DNA from 4 places in the Rubrobacter tropicus genome. Region 4 is predicted to be linked to each of the others. Evidence: riboswitches for the same ligand, from Rfam matches in the RefSeq annotation. Region 4 holds a riboswitch; each other region holds the start of a gene.
The links. Region 4 has a riboswitch for cyclic di-GMP ahead of GBA63_RS02395 (calcium-binding protein). Riboswitches for the same ligand answer to the same signal wherever they lie in the genome.
Positions count from the first base shown of each region.

Region 1 (3,518 bases), 660 kb from region 4:
ACGGGGTTGTCGTCAAGGAGCGCCGTCAGGAATCCCGCCCAGAACGAGTCGCCCGCGCCGGTCGCGTCGACGACGTCCACCGGGCGGGTCGGGACGTGGGCCGTGATCTTGCCGTTCTCCGAGATCAGGTTCCCCTCGCCGCCCATCGTGAATACGACGGTCTCGGGGCCGAGGTCGTGGAACATTTCTATGTACTGCTCGGGCTCGTAGTCGGGGCCGAAGACCCGGCGGGCGTCGTCGGCGGAGGGCTTGGTCAGGTTGACGTGCCTGTAGGCCTCCCGGATAACGCCCTGCGCCTCCTTGTAGTCGGGCCAGACCCTGCGGCTGTAGTTCGGGTCGAGCGAGACGATCTTGCCCATCTCCTGCGCCCGGCGGAAAGCCCCTATCACGGCCGAGCGGCAGGGCTCGCGCGAGAGGGCGAAGGTCGAGGAATGTACGACCTTCGCCCGGTCTATCGCCTCGTCCGGTATCTCATTCGGTTCGAGCAGGTAGTCGCCGATGCGGAACTCCTCGAAGTCGGGGGTGGTGGCCGTTGAGGAGACGAAGATGACGGTGGTGTTGGTCCTGTGGTCCATCTGGAGGTAATCGGTGACGACGCCGTGACGCTGCAGCTCGCTCTTGAGGAACTTCCCGAAAGCCCCTATGCCCGTCTTGGCGATCACGGCCGACCGGCCCCCGAGCTTCGAGACGTACACGGCGATGTTGGCCGGCGACCCACCGAGATACCGCTTGAAGGTGGTGGCGTTGCTCAAGGTGTCCGTCTTCTCGGCCGAGATGAAGTCGACCACCATCTCCCCGATGGTGAGGACGTCGAGTTGCTGTCTGGAGGAAACCATGACGCGTAGGTTACTCTACATGCCCCATCCGTACATAGAGCGCCAGGAAGAGCGAAACCTCTTACCCCGCGCACGCCTCGAACGCGGTAACGTATACGGAGTTGCGGGTATCTGATTCCGGAGTCGGGTCTTACGAGGCGGGGGCTTTTTGTGAAGCGAGTTTGGGTTTTGTTCGCGGTTGGGGCTTTGCAGGTGTTCTTGATCTCCGGCGTCGCCCAGGCGCAGGGCGCGGGCTTTTTCGACGGCTTCGGCACTTTCGAGGCCGCCCGCTGGACTAAAGAGAACCACGCCCTGGGCCGCGGCTACCTGGACGCCGACAACGTGAGCGTCGCCAACGGCCATCTGCGCCTCAAGATGCCGGCAAACACCGTGCAGGGGGCGGAGATCCGATCCAACAACCTCTACTACCACGGTTCCTACGCAGCGCGCCTGAAGCTGCCGAACACCCCGGGCTCCGTCACAGGCTTCTTCGTCTACCGCCCGCCGGACTTCGCCCGCGAGATAGACATAGAGATCCCGAACGACTCTTCGCGCAGGATCTGGTTCACCACCCACGCCGGCGGCCGGACGACGAACCACGTCACCATGCGCCTGCCCTTCGATCCCACGGCCAGTTTCCACGACTACGCCTTTACTTACGGGCCTGGGGCCGTGCGCTTCTACGTGGACGGCAAGCTCATGAAGACCTTCAACACGGGCCTGCCGCAGAACACGATGTACCTCTACACGAACACCTGGTTCCCGACCTGGCTCGACGGCAAGAAACCACGCCGAGACTCCTACGTTCTGGTCGACTGGATCCGGCACACCCGGTAGAATACGTTGCTGGGGAGTCCTCTTCCGGGGGCCATCGCGGACCAGAGTACGACCGTCGGGCCGGAGCGCCGGACGTTCACGATAAGGGCAAACCCGCCGCGAGGCGGGGACGCAAAACCACGGGCCTCCAGCGCGGGAGGCGGCCGGGTTACCGAAAGGAGCGCGCTTGCGACGGGTACTCTCACTCCTGTTTGCCGGGTTGGCCTTCACGATCGTCTTCGCCGGGACCGCCGGGGCGCAGGAAGCCACGAGCTTCTACGACCCCTTCGACTCGTTCGATACCGCCCGCTGGTCGACCGGCGACCACAACCTCGGGCGCAGCTACCTCGACCCGACCAACGTGGACGCGAGCGGGGGCAACCTGAGGATCAAACACCCCGCCCGCTCCTACGAGGGGGGCGAGGCCCTCACGAACGCCCTCCACGGCTACGGTTCCTACTCCGCCCGCGTGAAACCCGCGTACGCCCCGGGCTCCATCACGGGCTTCTTCCTCTACAAGAGCCCGGACTTCGAGAGCGAGATCGACATAGAGATCTACAACGATCGCTCGGGCCGCGTCATGTTCACGACTTACGCCGGCGGCCAGCAGACCCACACCGAGACCGCGCAACTCGGCTTCGACCCGACCGCCGCCTACCACGAATACGCCTTCGACTACGCCTCGGACTCCATGACCTTCTACGTGGACGGCCGCCCGATGCGCACCTGGGACACCGGCATCCCCCAGACGTCCATGCACCTGATGGTCAACTCCTGGTTCCCGGCCTGGCTGAACGGCAACAGGCCCAAGAAGACCGTCTACACCCAGATCGACTGGATCCGCCACACGGCAACCGCCGCGACCCCCTGACGGACGGCGAGGGGCTCGCGAGTGGGCCAGACTGGTGGGTTCTGAAGCTTCAGGTTTCGGGTCGCCTGCTTCGCAGGCTCTCAGGATTCAGGGGTTGTTTTCGGCACCCCGCCTCGCTTACCGCCCCTGATGCCTGTGGTCTGTGCCCCTTTTGGGTCGTTACTTCCGCAAGGCGCCGTAAAACTTCAATGCTCTCGTACTTCTCAAAGATGCTGAAAGCCGCTTTCAGGCCTGGCAGCCGCCCTCTTCCCGCAACCTCTCTCGCAAGAGGCCCAGGAGCCTGACGAGCTCACGCCGGTCTTCCTCGGAGAGCCCTACGAAGAGCTCCGCCACGTCCTTGCGGTGCTCTTCGTACTGGGTTTCCATGGTCCTTCCGCCCTCGTCGGTCAGCTCTATGACGATCGCGCGCCGGTCGGTGGGGTGGGGCAGACGCCTGACCAGGCCCTCCTGCTCCAGCCCGTCGACCAGCGCCGTCACGTTGCGGCGCGTCACCCCGAGCTCGTCGCTGATGCCGCTCATGATCTTGGGCCCCCCGCAATGCAAGGCCCCGAGCAACCGCATCCGCGCGTAACTGACGCCCGGCTCCCGCATCCGCGAACGTACCCACTTCATGTACGCCGGCCCAAACGCGGCGAACTCGTCGACCAAACGCAGGGAGAGATCCCCGACAGCCCCCGAACTTACCGTGTCCATGCCGCTCCCCACACGAAACCCATACTACCAACTCCTTTGATCGCATCTTAACCGTTGACGTTCATTGTTGTCAATGTTATTGTGAATAACTACATTATAGTCGGAGGCGCAGGGTGTCCGGCGGGATGGGAGAGGAGGCGGGCGTGGCTGCTGTATCGGGTGGGGCCGAGGGTCGGGGTGTTCCGTTGGGGCGGCTGGCGATGGTCGGGGCGCTCACGGTGGTGGTTGCGGTGGTGGTGAACGTCGTGATCCGGACGGTCGCGGTCTCCGTGTTTGGGATCGGGGAGGGGTTTCAGCCGCTCGGCGTGGGGCCGACGGTGTTC
Region 1 is NZ_CP045119.1:1,175,227-1,178,744, forward strand. Features, by position in the region: gene GBA63_RS05680 (carbohydrate kinase family protein) at 1-836, opposite strand, end outside; gene GBA63_RS05685 (glycoside hydrolase family 16 protein) at 987-1,652, shown strand; cyclic di-GMP riboswitch class I at 1,729-1,808, shown strand; gene GBA63_RS05690 (family 16 glycosylhydrolase) at 1,819-2,502, shown strand; gene GBA63_RS05695 (MarR family winged helix-turn-helix transcriptional regulator) at 2,728-3,195, opposite strand; gene GBA63_RS05700 (DUF6069 family protein) at 3,339-3,518, shown strand, end outside.
Region 1: another riboswitch for cyclic di-GMP. It lies ahead of GBA63_RS05690 (family 16 glycosylhydrolase); the one in region 4 lies ahead of GBA63_RS02395 (calcium-binding protein).

Region 2 (3,518 bases), 1.5 Mb from region 4:
GTGCCGGAGTTGCAAGTCGCGCATCTCCCTCCGATACCCGCTCGTCGAGGCCCTTACAGGGGTGCTCTTCGCGGCGGCGGCCCTCAGGTTCGGGTTCGGCCTGCCTCTACTCTCGGCGCTGGTCCTGATCGGGACGCTAGTCGCGCTGGCCGGCATAGACCTGGAGCATCGCCTGCTCCCGAACGTAATAGTCGGCCCGGCGGCGGTGGCCGGATTGGCCCTCTCCATCCTGATCAACCCCGGGGCGTGGTGGGTGTATACCGTCTCCGCCCTCGCCGTTTCGGGCGGGTTGTTCGCGCTCGCCATCGCCTACCCCGGCGGCATGGGGATGGGGGACGTCAAGATGGGCGGGATGCTCGGGACGTTTCTGGGGCCGTACGCGGCCCTGGCGGTCTTCCTCGGCGCGCTCGTCGGCTCCGTCACCGCTGGGCTCCTCATGGCGGGTGGAAAGATAGACCGCCGCGCTGCGCTTCCCTTCGGGGTGTTTCTCGCCGTCGGGGGGATCTTGGTCCTCTTTGCGGGACCATACCTCTGGGGGTTCTACCTCGAATTCGCAGCAAGGCTCGTTGGTGGGCCGTGAACCCGGATCGGGGCGCGGTTCGTCTCTACTACGGCGGTTTGCGGAAGGACCGAACCTCGTTGTCTGTGAGGCACTTAGTGCGGTTTGCGGAAGCACCGGGCCCGTCTAAAACCCGGGCTTTCGGGTTCCAAGGTTCTTGGGTTCTCAGGTTCTAAGGCGGTTTGCGGAGGTATCGAGCCTACCGCGAGCAGCCATCCGGGTTCTCGGGTTCTCAGGGGAGGAAGGTCGGGGCCCGCCCGCGGCTTCGGGGCGCGCCCCTGAAAGCCTCGGTGCCCCGTGGGCGGCGAGGGTCAGTTTTTCCGCAAACCGCCGTAAGGGGTGGCGGGTCGGGGCTTGCTCGCGGGTTTCGTGGCCCACCCCTCGAAACCTCGAGAACACCGAAGGCCGGTCCTCGTGCAAACCGCTCTAGGTCTCTTGGGTTTTGAAGCGTGGGCCGGGAGACTGCAGGCAGGCTCCACCCCACCCCTTTAGAACCTGAAAACCTAAAGACCTAAAAGCCTATTCGTGATGGGCTTGAGTCTTCTGCGGTCCGTGCCAGGCACCCGAGCTTTACTGCTCGAAAGCAAGGTCGTTGACGACGATATTGACCTCCGTGACGTGCAGGCCGGTTAGGCTTTCGACGCGGGAGATCACGTTCCGGCGCAATTCCTGGGCGACGCTTGCGATGTTCTTGCCGTAGTCGACGTTGATGGTCAAATCGACGGCCGCCTGGCTCTCGCCGACCTCTACGGAGATGCCGCGCGGCCGGCCCGACCCGCCCGTGATGTTGCCCAGGAACTCGCCGACGGTCGGGGAGCTGTCGCCAGGGAGCCTGGTGCCCCCGTGGGAGAGGTGCGCGCCGCCGACCTCCCCGGCGGCGGCGTTCGCGATGGCGAGCACCACCCCGTCCCCGATCTTCGTGGTCCCGCGGTCTCCCTGCAGCGGGCTCGCGCCCGCGCGCTCCTGGCTCGTCTCCGTCACCATTCCTCCTTTTCGATCCCGGATGCAGTCGTAGCATACCCGCTGCGGTGTTTTCGTTCCCGCGTGGGGTTGTAAACGCGACCACATTCCCCATACGAATCGGAAAAACAGTCTATCGGCAGGATTGTTTCTTTCAGCCTGGCCGTATACAATGCTCCGGTTACGAAAAGGCAAACCCGCCGCGAGGCGGGGGCGCAAAGCCACGGGCCTCACGTAGGCAGCCGGGTTGCCGAAAAGGGAGATTCGATGCGGATTACTACTCGTCCGGCCGGTTACGCGAGTACCGGCCTTGCCCGTGCGGCGGTTCGTGCTGTGGCATGGGGTCGATGAGGATGGTGGCGGGCGCCGCGGAACGGGGTCGGCAAGACGCGGCGGCCCTGATCCGGACCCACAGAGAGACCGGGGACAGGAAGGCCATAGAAACGATACTAGATATGCACGGGGGGCTAGTCGCCCACCTTGCCGGGCGGCACGCAAGGGTTTCGGACGAGGCCTACGAGGACCTGATACAGGTCGCCCACGTGGGGCTCATGAAGGCCGTAAAGAACTACGAAGACGCCCCGGGCGCGGGGTTCGCGACCTACGCTTACGCCGTGGTGGACGGTGAGATCCGCCACCACCTCCGCGACACCCAGCTCGTAAAGAAACCCCGCTGGTCGCGCGGCCTCTACTCCAAAGTCACCTCGGCGGCGGCGCGGCTCGAAGCAGACCTCGGCCGCAGGCCCGAACTCGAAGAGATAGCCGAAGAGGTCAACGTCTCGCCAGACGGCATCGTCGAGTTGATGAAGCTCTACCACGACACGAGCGTCGTCTCGCTCGACGGCGCCGAGGAAGAGGGCATTGACCTCTCGGCCATCAGGAGCATCCACCACGAGAGTTTCTCTCTCCCGATAGAGGACCGCATCGTGCTGGAGCAGGCCATAGAGTCGTTGAGCGAGATCCAACGCAGAGTCGTCTACCTGTTCTTCTACAAGGACCTAACGCAGACGGAGGTCGGAAAACGGCTCGGGCTCTCGCAGCGAAAGGTGTCGCGGCTCGTCGCTTCTTCTGTGAAGTCGCTGAGAACGCTCTGAAGCGGTGGATTGATGGAGTCGAGCAGCTGGCGCCTTGATGACAGTGGCCGCCCGGTGGGCGAGTGGGGATTCACGCTGCCGGAGGTTGTAATCACCATCGTCGTCCTGGGTGTCCTTATGGGCATCGCCAGCTCTACCTGGTTCAGCGTGATAGAGAGCAGGGCCGTGGACTCCGCAGCCAACCAGTTGGCGTCTGATCTGCGGCTCGCCCATACCAGGTCCACCAACCAGTTGGCGAACTGGCGCGTCGTCCTCTCGCCCGAGAAAGCCAAGGAGAGCATGGGCCCCGACTACTATCTGGTAAAGATGACGAGCTCGGGCGGCGTTGCCGCGGGCACCGCCATAGATCGCACCCTGCCGGACAATACAAAGGTCGTGGGTGTGCCGGCGCTCCAGGACGATGCCGCCGTCACCACCTTATACTCGACCCTGGGATTATCCGGGCCCACCCGATCGCTGGAGTTCTCTCCGGACGGGTCGATGCGAAACGTGACGGTCGGCGCCGGATCCAACGAGATCCGGGTGACGGTAGATGGCAACCCTACGACTAGACTAGAGTTCGTAGATGTGACCTCGAGGATAAAGGTTGACTAGATTTCTCAAGGGCGAATCCGGCTACTCGCTGGTCGAGGTGATGGTGGCAATCATGATCCTCGCCGTCGCGATCATACCGATGGTTAGCATGTTCGACGCGGGCCTCAACGCGGCCGTCGCGGGGAGCAACTACGATCAGGCGCGGGCGCTCGCGAACGAGAAGCTGGAGGAAACCAAGGCTCTGACCCTTCCGGCCGCGCTTGCCCGTTACCCGGTGGGAAGCTCCACCGACTGCAACCCCGCGCCTCCCGCAGGCTCTCCTTTCGCGTCTCCGTCGGGTGGCTGCGAAGTGACGACCCAGTACATGCGCC
Region 2 is NZ_CP045119.1:2,062,372-2,065,889, forward strand. Features, by position in the region: gene GBA63_RS10245 (prepilin peptidase) at 1-580, shown strand, start outside; gene GBA63_RS10250 (Asp23/Gls24 family envelope stress response protein) at 1,130-1,540, opposite strand; cyclic di-GMP riboswitch class I at 1,700-1,774, shown strand; gene GBA63_RS10255 (sigma-70 family RNA polymerase sigma factor) at 1,858-2,613, shown strand; gene GBA63_RS10260 (pilus assembly FimT family protein) at 2,668-3,207, shown strand; gene GBA63_RS10265 (type IV pilus modification PilV family protein) at 3,200-3,518, shown strand, end outside.
Region 2: another riboswitch for cyclic di-GMP. It lies ahead of GBA63_RS10255 (sigma-70 family RNA polymerase sigma factor); the one in region 4 lies ahead of GBA63_RS02395 (calcium-binding protein).

Region 3 (3,518 bases), 1.2 Mb from region 4:
ACACTGTGAACCCTCCCTTGCGGAACAGGGACCGGGCAAATCCCTCACGAGTACCGTTTTTTCGTAGGATGCACGGAACGTCTCTCGGTGTCATCATAAGCATCGTGCAACCGTCCGAATCGAAACAGACGATGGGACCAGGGTCATCACTTGTGCATTGGGGCAGAGTAGGAGCAATGCTTGCCGGGGTGTTGTTCGTAGTGTGGGGCTACTTCCATGGCCTTGAAAGCTCTTCGGCCCCCCAGGAGGCCGTCGCAAAAGTACTGGGTTTCGTCGTACCGCTGCTATTCTTGGCAGGCGCGGCAGCGTTCTGTGTTTGGAGTAGGGAACGGTTAGGTTGGGTTGAGTCAGTTGGGCTCGTCTTTTGTAGCCTGGGCGCGGGGCTTGGCTTCTTATACCGTGTCTTGGATGCCTCTGGTGCCGTAGATGCGGCGGCGAGGTATGCGTACCTTGCCGGAAAAGGCTTGCCGCCTTTCTTGTTCGACTGGTTTCCTTGCTTACTGCTGGGTTTGACCCTGGTGGGCCTCGCCCATCTTGGCGCGACAACCTCGCAAGATTATCGCTGGTTGCCCCTGGCTACGGGACTGTCAGGTTGGCTCTACCACTTTAGCGACGTGAATGGTTTCATCGAGGCTCGCTGGGCTCACGTGCTCTTCGGGATATTGTTCGGCTGCGGCTGGGTGATGTTGGGTGGCATGATCAGGACCAACAAGAGCGGCCGATACTCCGACGACCCTGGCGGCTAAGACTCCGTAAAGAGAGGGCCGCCGCCGCGATTTGACTTTGTCGCTGTGAGATTCTTGGGAGCTCGCGGATAGCGGTGGCGCATCCTGCGTACAGGGCGTCTTTGGGCCGTCGCGCCGCTTTCGTTGGTGTATCTACGGAGGATACGAGCCGGACTCACGGGGGCCACAACTTGAGAGCGTTCGAAGAATTATCTTAGATCGAAGGGCCCACCCCTCCGGCTTTGGAGCGACCGTGTGGCGTGTGTCGGATGCGCTTGTTCTTGTCGTGGAAGAGCTTCGCGCTCCATACTCCTGTTCTCTCGAACACCAAACCTGGGAACCGATCGGACCGGCAGCTTGCGTCCATTTCACCCGCTAGTGTGCGCATTTACTCCGGTCCCACGTGCATTTGTAGTAGACTGGGCAAACTCACGAAAAGGCAAACCCGTCGCGAGGCGGAGGACGCAAAGCCACGGACCTCTCAGGAGGTGGCCGGGCTACCGAAGGAGGGAAGATGGCACGCGGCCCGCTTGTTATATTATTAGCATTTATCGCAAGCTCCGTCGTATGGTGGGGAGAGGGAACAGCACGGGCGGCGACCGACTGTTCGGGCGTTCAGATCCGCGAAGGCGACGACATCTCTCTGGTGGCAGACGCCCATGGCGCGCGGACGACGTTCTGCATCAACGACGGCGAGTACCCTGTCGTTCGGTCCGTCAAAGTACAGTCGGGGGACCGCTTCCGGGGAGTGTACGGTGACGGAACTAGGCCGATAGTAAGGGGCGCAGGCGCTACTACCATCTTCGACACGTTCGGCTCCGACTCAGCTGCGATCATCGGCCTTCGGGTTCAGGGGGCCATCGGCAGCGAGGCCTGTTCTCCCAACTGCGGGCGGGGCATAGGCGGGGGTGGCACGAACCTCTACGTCTCTGATGCGCACCTCATGCACAACGCCAATCAGGGCATAGGCGGGGTGGGTCCCGGTCTACTCGTGGTCAACTCCGTGTTCGACGACAACGGGTACGATTCCACCTTCACGGGCGAGACTGCCGGGCCGGTGAGCGCGGCGGGCATCAAGAGCGTCAACTCGATGATCATCAGAAACTCGGTCGTCAAAGACAACCGCTGGGCCGGCCTGTGGTGCGACATCGACTGCACCCGTTTCGAGGTGCACGATTCGACCGTCGTCAGGAACGGCAAGGTCGGCGTGCACGACGAGATCTCCTCCGGTGCCGCCATCGTCGAGGGTAGTACCATCAGGTACAATGGCGGCCTCGCGGCGGCGGGATCTCGACGGGCAGACCTGATCGCCCTCAACAGCAAGAACTTGAACGTATTCGGCAACACCTTCGGCGGCAAAAACGGCGCCGCCCTCATTGTCGCTTTCGATGAGGCGAGATTCAGGGCGGAGCCCAGAGGCGATGGGGGATTCGCCCTAAGGAATATCGATTTTCACCACAACCGTCTGAACGGTGACGCCCTCTCGGGGTGCGGGCTGCCCGACTGGCGGGTGCACTGCTACAAGAATGGTAGATGAGGGCGCTCGTACGCCCCGCGACTACCTTCATCTCCGCGTGGCGCGCCGACGATCTCCACGGTCGTGAAGGCCCCAACTTGCGGCGCAGCGACGGGGATTACCAACGGGCTCGGTCTCTGGAGACCGAGCCCCGAATGTGCGGTTGCTCCCTCCGTCTGTTGCCACCGTCCTCACGGAATGCCGGCCGCGAGCAGGTGACCGGGTCGTAGCGAGATGGTTCGGCACGCCGCCTTTGACCCGCCCGCCTGTCTCATCGTTACGATACGGTCTCGGGGGATCACTACCAAAACAGGCTACGACACGATGGCGTACGCGCGCAGGTCATCTGGCACCGCCCCGGCGTCCCGAATCACAACGTTCAGCAAGGACCGAAATCCCCGAGGCCCTGACTCGCCCGACTGACGGCCGTTCTCACACTCCGATCGGCATGAACTCCGAGCAGGCAGCGTTGCGCCCATCCTCTAGAACGCCGGTTTCCTGGCCGTGACTCCTTCCCCGGTCGGGAAGGTAGCGAGGCCCCTGTCCGCGGAAGCTTCCGTTGCAGGACTAGAGGCATCCCACGCCCGAGAGCGTGCAGCCGACTATAGCGTCGCCGCCCATCGTGTTGTTGTAAATGCTGATGTTCCCGAGAAGCGGTGTCCAGTCGCGGTCGTCCTCGGCCACGTGGATACCGTAGTACGTGTTGCTCCCGAAGGCATTGCCGTACACCTCGGCATTGGCGGACGCGTAGATGATGAGCCCAGCGCGGCGCCCGGCCACCGCGGCGTTGGTCCCGTTGCCCCGTATAACGTTGTTGGCGAAGACGGCCGGACCGCTCGACGCTTCGTAGTGTATGCCCGCCTTGCCGTTCGCCGTGATCGTATTGTTCCTCACCTGAAAGGCGTCGCAGTCGTTGTCACACCATACGCCGGACCAGTAATTGTCGTGAACGCGAGAGTTGAGCACGGTCATCGAGTTGACGCTCTTGATGCCCGCCGCGCTCTGCGACTCGCCGAACCTCGCGAAGGCGGGACTTCCGTTGTGATCTATCCGGGAGTAGGTAACGAGAAGCCCGGGTCCCGTGCCCCCGATTCCCTGGTTCTGATTGTGGTGAGACCACACGTTGTTGATCGTGAGGTTCGTACCACCACCGATGCCTCTTCCGCAGTTCGGCTTGCAGTGGTCTCCGCCCACCGCGCCACTCATCCCGAGTCCCCGGATCGTGGCCCCGCGGGAACCGTTGGCATCGAACACGTGCTGCGCCTTCGTGGTCGTGA
Region 3 is NZ_CP045119.1:3,696,846-3,700,363, forward strand. Features, by position in the region: cyclic di-GMP riboswitch class I at 1,154-1,230, shown strand; gene GBA63_RS18480 (right-handed parallel beta-helix repeat-containing protein) at 1,240-2,262, shown strand; gene GBA63_RS18485 (right-handed parallel beta-helix repeat-containing protein) at 2,809-3,518, opposite strand, start outside.
Region 3: another riboswitch for cyclic di-GMP. It lies ahead of GBA63_RS18480 (right-handed parallel beta-helix repeat-containing protein); the one in region 4 lies ahead of GBA63_RS02395 (calcium-binding protein).

Region 4 (3,518 bases):
GGCCTGAGGAAGAAGGTCCTGAGCGTGCTGGAGGAGACGGAGGCCCCGTACCGGCTACGCTGGACGTACGAAGGACCGCTCGAAGGGTGGGGCGAGTGCTCGATAGCCGCCGTTGGTGGTGGCGCGGTGGCGGCCTTCGGGACCGTGCTGGTACCGACGGATCCGTTCCTGGCGGCCCTGGCACGGGGAGCGACCGCGAGAAGCGCGGCGGGAAGCCACCTCAGGCGCTCGCTCTCCCGGCTAGGCCGGCTGGTAGCGGGCGACGACGCGCGGGTCATCGTTGGGCCGGCGCCCGCGGGCAGGCGGGCCGATCGCCGCGGTCCGTCGGCCAAGAACGCCGTGGGGGTAGGACCCAGAATCTCTCGCTAGCATCGCGTCGGGTGGCCGAGCCACGTCTCGCGGCACCAAAAAGAGGGGCCCGAAGGCCCCTCCCCCGTCACCAGATTTGGTTCGCCGCTACTCGAAGTAGTTGGCCGCCTTGGCGATGTAGCTCTCCTGGTCGTCCGGGACCTCGTCCTCGGGGTAGATCGCCTCGACCGGACACTCCGGCTCGCAGGCGCCGCAGTCGATGCACTCCTCGGGGTTGATCATGAAATGGTCCCCGGCGTCGTAGATGCAGTCGACCGGGCAGACCTCGACGCAGGACTGGTCCTTCGTGCCGATGCACGGCTCCGTGATCACATAGGTCATCTTGCTCCTCCTCTCGTAATGCTCTTGTGGCGGCTTTATAACAGCCGGGAGATACCCCAACCACCCACCGTTGACGGCCATCATCTCCACCCATGACCGGGATCATCGCCGCGTGTGATCTGGATCAAAAACCCCGCAAAACCGCGCCTTTTTGGGAACGATTCTCGAATAGGAGGTTTCAGGCTACAGGGGTGCTCTTCGTCGCAGGGTTCCGATAACGCGGCCCTGAGACCTGAAGCCTCCGAAGGAGGCGACCTGAAGCCCGAAGCCTCCTCCTTCAGGTGCGGGAGCGGAGCTCTGCCGGCTTGAGGATGGTTACGGTCTTGCCTTCGAGGTCCAGGATGTCTTCCTGGGCGAGGCGGGAGAGGGCGCGGGAGAGCGCCTCGCGCGAGATGCCGGTCGCCTCTGCCATCTCCTGGCGAGAGAGCGAGGGCTCGAAGACGACGCCCCGCTTGGTGACGCGGCCCTCCTCCGTGGCTAGGTTCAGGAGCATCCGGGCTACTCTTTGCGGGGCGCTGCGAAAGACGAGGTCGCCGACGAGGTCTTCCAGCTCGCGCGCGCGGGCGGCGAGGACCCGGTTCAGGCGGACGGCGCCCTCGGGGAAGCGGCCCATCACCTCGAAGAGGTCGTCGCGGAAGACGGCGTAGAGAACGCAGTCGGTGAGGGCTGTGGCGCCCTGGCTCTGCGGGCGGCCTTCCAGGGCGGCGCCGAGGCCGAGGACCGAGCCGTCGCCGACGACGCCCAGGATCTGGTCCCGCGCCTTCGGCCCGCCGACGGAGCGGTAGAGCTTCGCCCTCCCCTCTCGCATGAAGTACACGGCCCCGGAAGGTTCGCCCTCCCTGTAGAGCGCGGTTCCGGCGCCGAGTTCGAGCACCTCGGCCGAGATCGCGAGCGCCTGGAAGAATCCCTCATCCAACCCCTCCAGGAGTTCGAACTCTTTGAGCCCTTCGAGCTTCGTCAGGTGCTCCACGGCCCGGCAGCGCGCCCCCGGCAGCCGCGCCCAGGAAGGCGGCGCGTTCTCACCGTACACGGGGGAGTGTCCTCACTAGAGTTCGCCGTTTCACGCTACCTTTATACGCTACGTGGCTAGAGATTGCAGTAAGATAAACCGATCCTTGCCTCTACGGTCACCCGTGCGAAGATGCCCGAGATCCCCAGCGGCCAGTCCGGACGAAAGGAACGTCGAGCCCGAGCGGCCTGTAAACGCGGCACCGCTCCCCGGACGCGTCTTCCGTAACCTCGCCGACCGCCCCCAGTGCAGGCTTTATCAAATGCGCACAGCCTCGATAGTCACGGCCGTCACGTTTGAGGGAACCGGGCGGGGGTAGAATCTGCCCAAGTACCCACGAAAAGGCAAACCCGCCGCGAGGCGGGGGCGCAAAGCCGCGGGCCTCTGCGAGGCAGCCGGGCTGCCGAAAGGGGTGGTTCCCAGCATAGACTCTGACGACGCCCGATCCGGGCACACGTACGAAGAGAAAGGCTTCGGGACGCCGCGAACGCCCCGAAACCCGATGTTCACGGATACGAAGGGACGCTCCATGAACGAAACAAGCATACCGAAACGCGCCGCCCGCGGCATGGGCCTCGTTGCGCTGGTGGCGATGACGCTGACGGCGTTGGCGGCCGGCGTCGCCCTGGCGGCCACGATAAACGGCACTACCGGAGACGACAGGCTCTCCGGCACCGCGGCCGCCGACACCATCAACGGCTTCGCCGGCAACGACGACGTATTCGGCCTGGACGGCGCAGACACCGTGCAGGGCGGTCCAAACCAGGACTACCTCTCCGGCGGGACCGGCGACGACGAGGTTGTCGGGGGTCAGGGGCCCGACGAGGTCTACGGCCTGGCCGGCAACGACAGGCTCTCCGGCGAGACCGAGGGCGACCAGATCTTCGCCGCCAACGACGGGCAGCGCGACGCCATCTCCTGCGGCGCCGGCTTCGACCGCGCCTCGGTTGGCCTCAACGACGTCGTAGACGACCAACTCGTTAGCTCGGTGACGACCCTACCCGGCGACGTGGTGAGCATCTCTAGCTGCGAGCGCGTAACGGTGAACCTGCAATAGCGACCGATTCACACCCGCAGGACGTGCAACCGTTCTGCGGGTGGACGTTATGAAGCCGGTCGGCGAGATTGCGTTGGAGCCGCCAAACACCGGCTTCCCAATACGTGGCGCATAAAAGGCGGGCCGCGAAACATGGCGTCCCGCCTTCTACTCGGTGAGACTTGCCCCTAGCGCGTCAAGCGGTAGGCGAGGAGGCCGCCGAGCAGCAGGGCGCCGCCGGCCACGAGGGCCAGGACCGCCGTGGCGCCGAAGTCGGGAAGGAAGCCCAGGGCGCCGCCCTCCTCGAAGATACCGCCCTGCTGCTCGCCCGCGTCGGGGCCGCGGCGGCCTGCCCGACGACGGTCTCTTCCGGAACGGTTCCTTCCGCGGTGGTTCCCTAGCCCTGGCCAGCACCGAACGCGTAGGTTGCGGAGAAGGTCTGGGAGCCGGGTAACAGACGGATTACATGAACTCGCATATTGCGTAACGGTCGGAAACGATGCACAAAGCCCCCCGCCCCCGCACGCAAACCCGCCGCCCACCGTTTAAGCTGACGGGCTGAGAGCCGCCGAAGGCGGCGTGCTGAAATGCCGACAAGCTGCCGAAAGGAAGACCCATGCTACAAGACAAAGTCGCCCTCATAACCGGCGCGAGCCAGGGGCTCGGGAAAGCGCTCGCCCTCGCCTACGCGAAGGAGGGCGCATCGCTCGTCGTAAACTCCCGCAGCGAGCAAAGCATCCGCCCCGTCGCCGAAGAGGTCGAAGGTCTGGGCACGGAGGTGCA
Region 4 is NZ_CP045119.1:517,084-520,601, reverse strand. Features, by position in the region: gene GBA63_RS02410 (SRPBCC family protein) at 1-369, shown strand, start outside; gene GBA63_RS02405 (4Fe-4S dicluster domain-containing protein) at 457-690, opposite strand; gene GBA63_RS02400 (Crp/Fnr family transcriptional regulator) at 968-1,720, opposite strand; cyclic di-GMP riboswitch class I at 2,033-2,107, shown strand; gene GBA63_RS02395 (calcium-binding protein) at 2,229-2,756, shown strand; gene GBA63_RS02390 (hypothetical protein) at 2,918-3,136, shown strand; gene GBA63_RS02385 (SDR family NAD(P)-dependent oxidoreductase) at 3,352-3,518, shown strand, end outside.